DNA from 2 places in the Fictibacillus sp. b24 genome. Region 1 is predicted to be linked to the other one. Evidence: riboswitches for the same ligand, from Rfam matches in the RefSeq annotation. Region 1 holds a riboswitch; the other holds the start of a gene.
The links. Region 1 has a riboswitch for glycine ahead of QUF49_RS00820 (amino acid permease). Riboswitches for the same ligand answer to the same signal wherever they lie in the genome.

Region 2: it holds a riboswitch for glycine, as region 1 does, so the genes downstream of both, gcvT (glycine cleavage system aminomethyltransferase GcvT) here and QUF49_RS00820 (amino acid permease) in region 1, are expected to answer to the same signal.

What each region holds. Positions count from the first base shown of each region.
Region 1 covers NZ_JAUCES010000005.1:134,842-139,545, forward strand. Annotated here, with positions in the region: gene QUF49_RS00815 (S8 family peptidase) at 1-1,763, shown strand, start outside; glycine riboswitch at 1,995-2,073, shown strand; gene QUF49_RS00820 (amino acid permease) at 2,205-3,551, shown strand; gene katG (catalase/peroxidase HPI) at 3,629-4,704, opposite strand, start outside.
Region 2 covers NZ_JAUCES010000005.1:1,559,624-1,564,327, reverse strand. Annotated here, with positions in the region: gene gcvPA (aminomethyl-transferring glycine dehydrogenase subunit GcvPA) at 1-441, opposite strand, end outside; gene gcvT (glycine cleavage system aminomethyltransferase GcvT) at 463-1,563, opposite strand; glycine riboswitch at 1,736-1,821, opposite strand; gene QUF49_RS08020 (DEAD/DEAH box helicase) at 1,939-3,636, shown strand; gene QUF49_RS08015 (YqhG family protein) at 3,605-4,381, shown strand; gene QUF49_RS08010 (YqzE family protein) at 4,444-4,632, opposite strand; gene QUF49_RS08005 (shikimate kinase) at 4,658-4,704, opposite strand, start outside.

The DNA.
Region 1 (4,704 bases):
ACAACGATAACGATCCACAAGAAGGCCCAGGTCAATACCACGGGACACACGTTTCTGGTACAGTAGCGGCGAATGGTGCTATCAAAGGGGTTGCACCAGATGCTAAATTATTAGGTTACCGTGTATTAGGCCCGAACGGCGGTACGACAGAAGATGTTGTGGCCGGTGTTGAATTAGCCGTGCAAGACGGTGCTGACGTTATGAATCTATCGCTAGGGAACTCGTTGAACAACCCTGACTGGGCGACTTCTATTGCACTGGACTGGGCGATGGCAGAAGGGGTAGTGGCTGTAACTTCTAACGGAAATTCTGGTCCGAATAACTGGACAGTAGGATCTCCAGGGACTTCTCGTGATGCGATCTCTGTTGGGGCTACTCAATTACCGTATAATGTATTCACTGCAAAAACAACATCATCTGATGGTGTTTCTTATGCCTCTTCAGCTGTACAAGGGCATCCTTCAGAGGCAGACTTGCTTGCCTTAAACGATCAAGATTTTGAACTGGTAGACGTAGGTTTTGGTACACCTGCTGATTTTGCAGGCAAAGATTTAACAGGTAAGATAGCATTAATCAGCCGTGGAGCCGGAATTCCATTTGTTGATAAAGCAATAGAAGCGAAAAAAGCCGGTGCAGAAGGTGCGGTTCTTTATAATAATCAAGCTGGGAGCATGCCTTTAATCCCAGGAATGGCTGTTCCAACGATAATGTTGAACCAAGCTGATGGACAGGCACTCCTTGCAAAAGTGGATGATGTTACAGTGAGTTTTGAAATTGAATTTGCTAGTGCTGTAGGAGAAACAATGGCTGACTTCTCTTCCCGTGGACCAGTGACACATACTTGGATGATCAAGCCGGATGTTTCTGCACCTGGAGTGAATATCGTTAGTACATTCCCTGGAAATAGTTATGCAGCGTTACAAGGAACAAGTATGGCTTCACCTCATGTTGCTGGTGCTGCAGCATTATTATTACAGAAGCACCCTCACTGGGGAACGGATGATATAAAAGCTGCATTAATGAACACTGCAGAAGATATGATTAATCCAGCAACAGGTGAAGTGTACCCGCATAATACGCAAGGAGCAGGAAGCATCCGTGTTGTTGATGCATTGAATACTAAGACTCTTGTAGCTCCTGGCAGCCACTCTTTCGGGAAATTTGTAAAAGACAGTGGCAAACAAACTGAAAGACAAAGCTTTGAAATTAAAAATCTTTCAGATAAAACGAAGACATATAGCTTTAAAGTAGAATTTGCAGATAATCCAGACGGAATTAAAGTAATGACAAGCAATAACCTGAAGGTGAACGCAAATAAGTCTCAACAGGTGAACTTCAATGTTCAAGTTGATACGTCTAAATTAAAGCCAGGTTATTATGAAGGAACAATTAAAGTAAGTGACGGTAATCAAACTATTGATGTTCCGACGATTCTTTTTGTTGGTGAGCCTGATTATCCACGTGTAACTGGTGCATTTATGGAAAAAGAAGCAGAAGGTTCATACTATGTTGGTTCTTATTTACCTGGCGGGGCCGAGGTATTAAGGTATGATGTTTATATGCTAGGGCCAAATAATTCAATTGGTGGGTTTGTGGATACAATCGGTTTATTTACAAATGCTCAAGCTCCGTATCATGAATTTTCATGGGATGGTACCGTGCAAAAGGGAACAACCTTACCTAATGGGGATTGGGTATTAGGAGTATATGTAGAAAAAGCTGGTGTTAAAGAGTATAAAGCTTATTTAGTAACAAAAAATTAATAACTAAAATAGGAATTCCAGCCAAGCAGTTGCTAGCTGGAATTCTTTTTTATAATCAACTAATCTATAACCAACAACAATCTTTAAGACTGTTAAATGGTGTTTTAAAGGCTAGCCCAGTATCAAACATTTGACAAAACCCCAACTCCGTAATAGTATTAAAAACTATATTCAGAACTACTAAAAATATATAGATAGCAAGCTATGATTGCTGTGGGTCGTACTACAGCAGGAGCAGCTTCTGGAGAGACCGCTTGGTAAGCGGCGCCGAAGGGTTCACCATCTCAGGCAAAAGGACAGAAGAGTATTGAAGTTTGACTTTGTTGTGCCTGTAATTTATAGCGCAGTAATGCTTTTTTAATATTCTAATGTACAAGAGATTGGAGATTCTTCCAGTCTCTTTTTTACGTTTTATTTTCATCTTAGAAGGAGGATTCATACGTGTCACAGCATGAGTTAAAGAGAGATTTAGCCAACCGTCATGTGCAGCTGATTGCCATTGGCGGAACGATTGGTACGGGATTATTTTTAGGTTCAGGTAAAGCAATTGAGCTTGCCGGGCCGTCTGTTATATTTGCTTATTTGATCGTTGGGATCGCCTTGTTTTTTATGATGAGGGCGCTAGGGGAGTTGTTGCTTTCTAAGGAAGGGTATGAGTCGTTTACCGATATTGCGGAGGACTATCTTGGACCACGGGCTGCGTTTATCACAGGATGGACGTATTGGTTCTGCTGGATCATGACAGCAATGGCTGATGTGATTGCGGTCGGTGTCTATGTGCAATATTGGTTTGACATACCACAGTGGGTTCCGGCGATTGTCTGTTTGTTGCTTTTACTTGGGCTTAACCTTTTAACGGTTAAGCTTTTCGGGGAATTGGAGTTTTGGTTTGCTTTGATCAAGGTGGTTACCATTCTCGCATTGATTGTAATAGGGGTTGTTTTGCTCGTGATTGGTTACCAAACCGATGCGGGAGCTGTTTCAATGAACAATCTGTGGGAGCATGGAGGTCTATTTCCAAATGGAATGACTGGATTTTTACTTTCGTTTCAGATGGTTGTGTTTGCGTTTGTTGGAGTGGAATTGGTCGGTGTGGCGGCGGCGGAAACGTCTAATCCCAGAAAAAATATTCCTTCTGCCATAAATAAGATTCCACTTAGAATTTTGTTTTTCTACGTCGGCGCTTTGATTGTCCTTCTTTGCATCAATCCATGGACACAATTAAACGCAGCGGAAAGTCCTTTCGTTAAAACGTTCAGCTTAATAGGAATACCGCTTGCGGCTGGAATAATTAATTTCGTTGTTCTGACATCTGCGGCATCTGCGTGTAACAGCGGATTGTTTTCAACGAGCCGGATTCTATTTACGTTAAGCAAGAGTGAGCAGGCGCCTCAATCTTTTAAAAAACTGACTAAAAATCATGTGCCTGGAAACGCGCTTTGGATATCTGCCGTTGTCGTTTCAGCGGGAGCGCTCCTGAGTAAGCTGATTCCAGAGCAGGCATTTGGGATTGTAACAACAATCAGTGCGATCTGTTTTATCTGGGTGTGGAGCGTCATCTTAATAAGCCATATTAAATATCGAAAACATCGTTCAGATCTCCACAAAAAGTCAGCATTTAAAGCACCTTTTGCGCCATTCATTAACTATGTGGTACTAGCACTGTTCGGGCTGATTCTAATCGTGTTGCTCGTTGCAGATGCTACTCGTCCGGCTTTATTGCTGACACCATTGTGGTTTATTTTATTATTTGTACTGTATCCAACTAAAAGAAAAACTACGCCATAACTATAAAAAGCACCTAATTCTGACTGCTCTGAAGCAAAAAATTTACTTCAGCCATCTGATTAGGTGCTTTCATTTATCTATTGTTTTATTTTTATATCAAATCGATCAGCGTCCATCACTTTTACCCAAGCTGCGACAAAATCACGTACGAATTTTTCTTTGTTGTCATTCTGTGCATACACTTCAGCTAAAGCGCGAAGCTCTGAGTTAGATCCGAAGACAAGGTCAAAGCGGGAAGCTGTTCGCTTCACTTCTCCTGTCTTACGATCGCGGCCTTCATATTGGTTGAAGCCTGTTGATTTCCACTCAATACCCATGTCGAGCAGGTTCACGAAAAAGTCGTTCGTTAGCGTGCCGACACGGTCTGTGAATACGCCGTGTTTCGTGCCTTGATGGTTTGTCCCAAGAACACGCATACCTCCGAGCAGGACTGTCATTTCAGGAGCAGTCAGACCGAGTAGCTGTGCTTTATCTACGAGCATCTCTTCAGGACTCGTAGAGTATTCTTTCTTCTGATAGTTGCGGAACCCATCAGATACGGGCTCTAACACATCAAATGTATCCGCATCTGTTTGCTCTTGTGTTGCATCACCGCGCCCAGGGGTAAATGGAACCGTCACTTCAAAGCCTGCGTCTTTCGCGGCTTTTTCAATGGCTGCACTTCCACCGAGAACGATTAGATCGGCTAGACTGACTTTCGTGTCGAGCTGATTTTGGAGATCTTGATAGATTCCTAGCACTTTCTCCAGCTGTGCGGGTTCGTTTGCTTCCCAGTCTTTTTGAGGTGCCAAACGAATGCGTGCACCGTTCGCACCTCCGCGCATATCAGAATTGCGGTACGTGCTTGCTGAAGCCCAGGCGGTTTTAACGAGTTCGCTCACCGATAATCCTGCACTCAGAATTTTTTGTTTTAGTTCGGTTATGTCGGATTGTGATAGGTCATAATCCACACTTGGAACAGGGTCTTGCCAGATGAGTTCTTCGTCTGGAACCTCAGGACCTAAGTAACGAACTTTTGGACCCATGTCACGGTGAAGCAATTTGAACCAAGCTCGAGCGAAAGCATCAGCAAACTCATCTGGGTTCTCGTAATAGCGACGAGAAATTTTTTCATAGTCTGGATCCATACGTAAGGCCATATCCGCTGTTGTCA
Region 2 (4,704 bases), 1.4 Mb from region 1:
AAGACCCGCTTCAGCAAGTGCAGTTCCGCCATCATACATGGAAGAGTTGGCAACATCCATACCGGTTAATTCACAGATCATCGTTTGGAATTCGAAGATCGCTTGAAGTTCACCTTGTGAGATTTCAGGCTGATATGGCGTATATGCTGTGTAAAACTCAGAGCGAAGAAGCATATGATTTACGATCGATGGAGTATAGTGATCATACACACCAGCTCCTAAGAATGATGCATGTTCTTTTGTATTTTTATTTAACGCAGCCAAACGGCCCATTTCTTTCACGAGCTCAGGCTCAGACAAAGCTTCCTCAATTTGTAAACGTCCTTTAAAGCGAACTTCTTCTGGAATATCTTGAAAAAGATCTTCTGTCGTTTCAATTCCAATCGTTTCAAGCATTTCCTTTTTATCTTGGGCTGTCATTGGCAAATAGCGGAATGTCATGGTTTCTCCTCCTTAAAAACTCTATTTTCCTCGTTTATAAAATGGTGAAGCAACAACTTTTGCTTTTAAGCGTTTTTGGCGAATCTGTACTTCCACTTCAGTACCTAGCTCTGTAAAGTCCTTTTCAAGCAAAGCAAGGCCTAAATTTTTCTTTAATGTTGGCGATTGTGTCCCGGTTGTAACTTCTCCAATCTTCACATCGCCCTTATATACTTCATAATGAGACCGCGGGATACCTTTATCGATCATCTCAATGCCGACAAGCTTCCTTGGCGCTCCATTTTTCTTTTGTTCTGCCAGTACTTCTTTGCCGATAAAATCTGCTTCTTTATCTGTTTTCACTGCGAATCCGATACCAGCTTCTATTGGAGTGATCTCTTTTGTAAGTTCTTGACCGTATAGAGCAAGTTTAGCTTCAAAGCGTAAAGTGTCGCGCGCCCCGAGTCCAGCCGGGCGCAAGCCGTCTTCATGGCCCGCTTCAAGCAAAGATCTCCACAGCTTTTCTGCATGTTCAGTTTTTAAATAAATTTCAAAGCCATCTTCTCCCGTATAGCCTGTTCGAGAAACAAGGGCGGAGATTCCAGCTAGTGATACATCTTCTTTAAAACGGAAGAATCCGATCTCAGAAAGATCTGTATCTGTTAGCTTCTGTAAAATTTCTTCTGCTTTAGGTCCTTGGATTGCAAGCTGTGCATATTCAGGAGAAACATTTACAAGTTCTACACCTTCTGGCTTTTTGCTGTTTAGCCATTCGAAATCTTTTTCAATATTAGAGGCATTCACAACGAGCAAGTAATCGTTTTCATCTCTTTTATAAATTAAAAGATCATCCACTGTACCGCCGTTTTCATAGCACATAGCCGTATATTGAGCCTGGCCGTTTTGAAGTTTAGAAACATCATTGGTCATCGTATATTGCAGGAACGATAATGCATTCGGTCCTCGTACATCAAATTCTCCCATGTGAGATACATCGAATAAACCTGCTTTTGTTCTAACAGCCTCGTGTTCCTCTTTAATGCTTGAGAACTGAACAGGCAATTCCCAACCACCAAAATCAATTACTTTTCCACCGTGTTCTTTGTATGTTTCGAATAGCGGTGTTCGTAACAATGTAGCCATGTGAATTCCTCCTTTTTCATACTTAAAAATTTTCGGACTTTTCTGGACAAAAAAAGGACAGAAAGACCCCTTAAAATGGGATCCTCTGTCCTGCAACCTGTAAGTTTCTCAAAATATCATTGAGTTTCTTCGTTGGTGGCTTTCATCTATTAAAAAGCACTCTCCAGAGATGCGTCTAGCAAGAGTCTTTTTGCCTGAGAGTTTCACAATTGTTTGCTCCTTCGGCGCCGCTAACGCAGTCTCTCCTCTTACTTTCATTCGCGAGTATGTTATTGTCCAAGGTCGCACATACTATTACTATGTTTACTACATTATTATCCTATCATTTTTACAAATGGAATGGCAACGAACTTTTTTAAAGAAAGGAAATCCGTTATGAAAATCGACGTTCAGTTTCAGCGAGATTGGCACGATGACTTTTTTAAGCGCGTGGAAGAAGATGGACCTTGGGCCAATTGGGAATTGTATAACTTAGCATTAGAGGCAGAACATCACCTGGCAATTCCTGATTTTCTAGGACTTCAAGCTCCAGATCATCTGCCACAGATGACTTTTCTGCCTCATCAGCTGGACGTTGCAACAACCGTTATAGAACAGATGAACGGAAAAGCAATTTTGGCAGATGAAGTTGGACTAGGAAAAACGATTGAAGCAGGATTAATATTAAAAGAATACATGATTAGACGACTGGCAAAAAAGATTCTAATTCTTGTTCCAGCTTCACTTGTTATTCAATGGACAAATGAATTGAATCAAAAGTTCTTTATACCTGCTATTGCACAGAAAAAAGCTTACGTCTGGGAACAATGCGACGTTGTTGTGTCTTCGATTGATACTGCCAAGCGTGCTCCCCACCGTGATATCGTGCTAAATCAGGATTATGATCTTGTTATTATAGATGAAGCACACAAACTCAAAAACAAAAAAACAAAAAACTATGAATTTGTACAGCTGTTAAAAAAGAAGTTCTGCTTGTTGTTAACAGCCACTCCCGTACAAAATAGAGTTGAGGAGATTTTTAATCTCGTATCTTTATTAAAACCTGGGCATCTAGGAAACAGAGAGAACTTTGATAAAGATTTTAAAGAAGATAAATCTTCGCTGAAAAATGAAGAAAAGCTCAAACAGCTTGTTAACAAGGTTATGGTTCGTAACAGAAGAGAAGAAACGGGTCTAAAATGGCCGAAGCGGCTCGTCAAAACGATACCTATTACATTATCAAAAACCGAACGTGACCTTTACGATGAAATCTCCAAACTAAAGCGTGATCCATACTTTGAGAGAAGTAAGTTCTCTATCGTTACATTGCAGCGTGAAGCATGCAGTTCACGTGAAGCTGTTTTTTTAACACTCAAAAATATGCTGCAAAAAGAAGTTCCTACTACCTTGATGGAAAACAGAATCGTGGAATTGATGAAGAAAATTGAGTTGGTCGAACAAAACTCCAAAGCATTAAAAGCTTTAGAACTGATTCAATCCATTGATTCTAAGGTCATCATTTTTACAGAGTATCGTGCTACTCAATTGTATTTACAGTGGTTTTTGCAGCAGCATGGCATCTCTTCTGTTCCGTTTAGAGGCGGATTTAAAAGAAGTAAAAAAGATTGGATGACTCATCTCTTTAAAACACGTGCTCAAGTATTGATTGCAACTGAAGCAGGTGGAGAAGGAATTAACCTTCAATTCTGTCAGCACATCATAAACTATGATCTGCCATGGAACCCCATGCGGATTGAGCAGCGTATCGGACGTATCCACCGTATCGGTCAGCAAGGTGATGTTCATATCTACAACTTTGCCACTCAAAACACAATTGAAGAGCACATTTTAAACCTGCTATACAACAAAATTAATCTATTTGAAAGTGTTATCGGAGAGCTAGATGAGATCTTAACAAAATTTGAGATTAAAAATATTGAACGTCATATTGCAGATATCATGAACACGTCTGATAGTGAAGGTGAGATTCGAGTGAAGATGGACAATCTTGCTTCCTTAATCAACCTCGACGGCGGAATAAAACAGAAAGGATGGGAAGAGCATGCAGCAGCACGAGATACATCGCTTTCTTGAACGATATTTTGATGCAAATGAATGCCGAATCTTAGAAAAGAACTTTAGTTATATGAAAGTTCAATTGACCACAGAACTAGACAAAGTTTTAATGAATCGCCCGTTCTACTGGCATTATCTTGAGAAAACCGGCGGTACACCAAATCCGATGACGTTGACACTCGTAACAGGACAACAGCAAGCACCTGATGGGAAAGGTGAATTTATCCATTTTGGATCACCACGGCTGCACCAAATATTCGGCTCAACGAAAAAGCTTGCATCTTTTATTCGCCTATATGAGTCTGTTCCCCAACAAGGTGCACAAGTGCCGCTGCAGCCATGGCTCTGTCTAAACGTTAAAGTAACCTATCAATGCGATCAAAAGAAAGATCGAGTGCTTTCTTATGGGATTCAATTGATCAATGGAACGATTGAAGATCAATTTCATACGCGTCTTCAAAAAATGTTATTAACGAAACGAATACCAGACTTTTGTTATACACTTTCTCCATTTATTAAGCCTCAGAGTGCAATTAAAAGATTGGAGAACAAAATCCAAGAAGTGATTGATGCAGATGACCACACTTGGGCAGAAGATGCGAGGAACCGTTGGAAAGAAGATCAGGATTTATTGGAGAGCTTTTATGAGGATTCTCTTACAAAACCAGATGCCTATCATGTAGAGAAAGAAGCACTCCGTACACAATACGAACCGAAAATTATCGTAGAGATCATTAACGGGGGACTCTTTTACCTTGCATGAAACATCAGAATAAAAATAAGAGCCAGGTTCTGTACCCGGCTCTTCCTTTTTCCAGCCAATCCCTATTTTCTTCTTTTTTTTCGAAATGCTAATCCAAGACCCATCGGAACAACACCAAACAAATAGGTGAGCAAAGGCTCTCTTTCATTTTTTTTAGAAATTCGTCTTTCCTTTCTTACCCCTTTTGGTTCATCTAAATATTTTACAATTTTTTGCGTGAGAAATTTAATAACGTCAGTACCTGCAGCCATTGACAAAACTCCTTTTAAATAACAATCACTTCTTAGTTTTGTCCAATTGCTCCGTATTTAAACGATTTAACT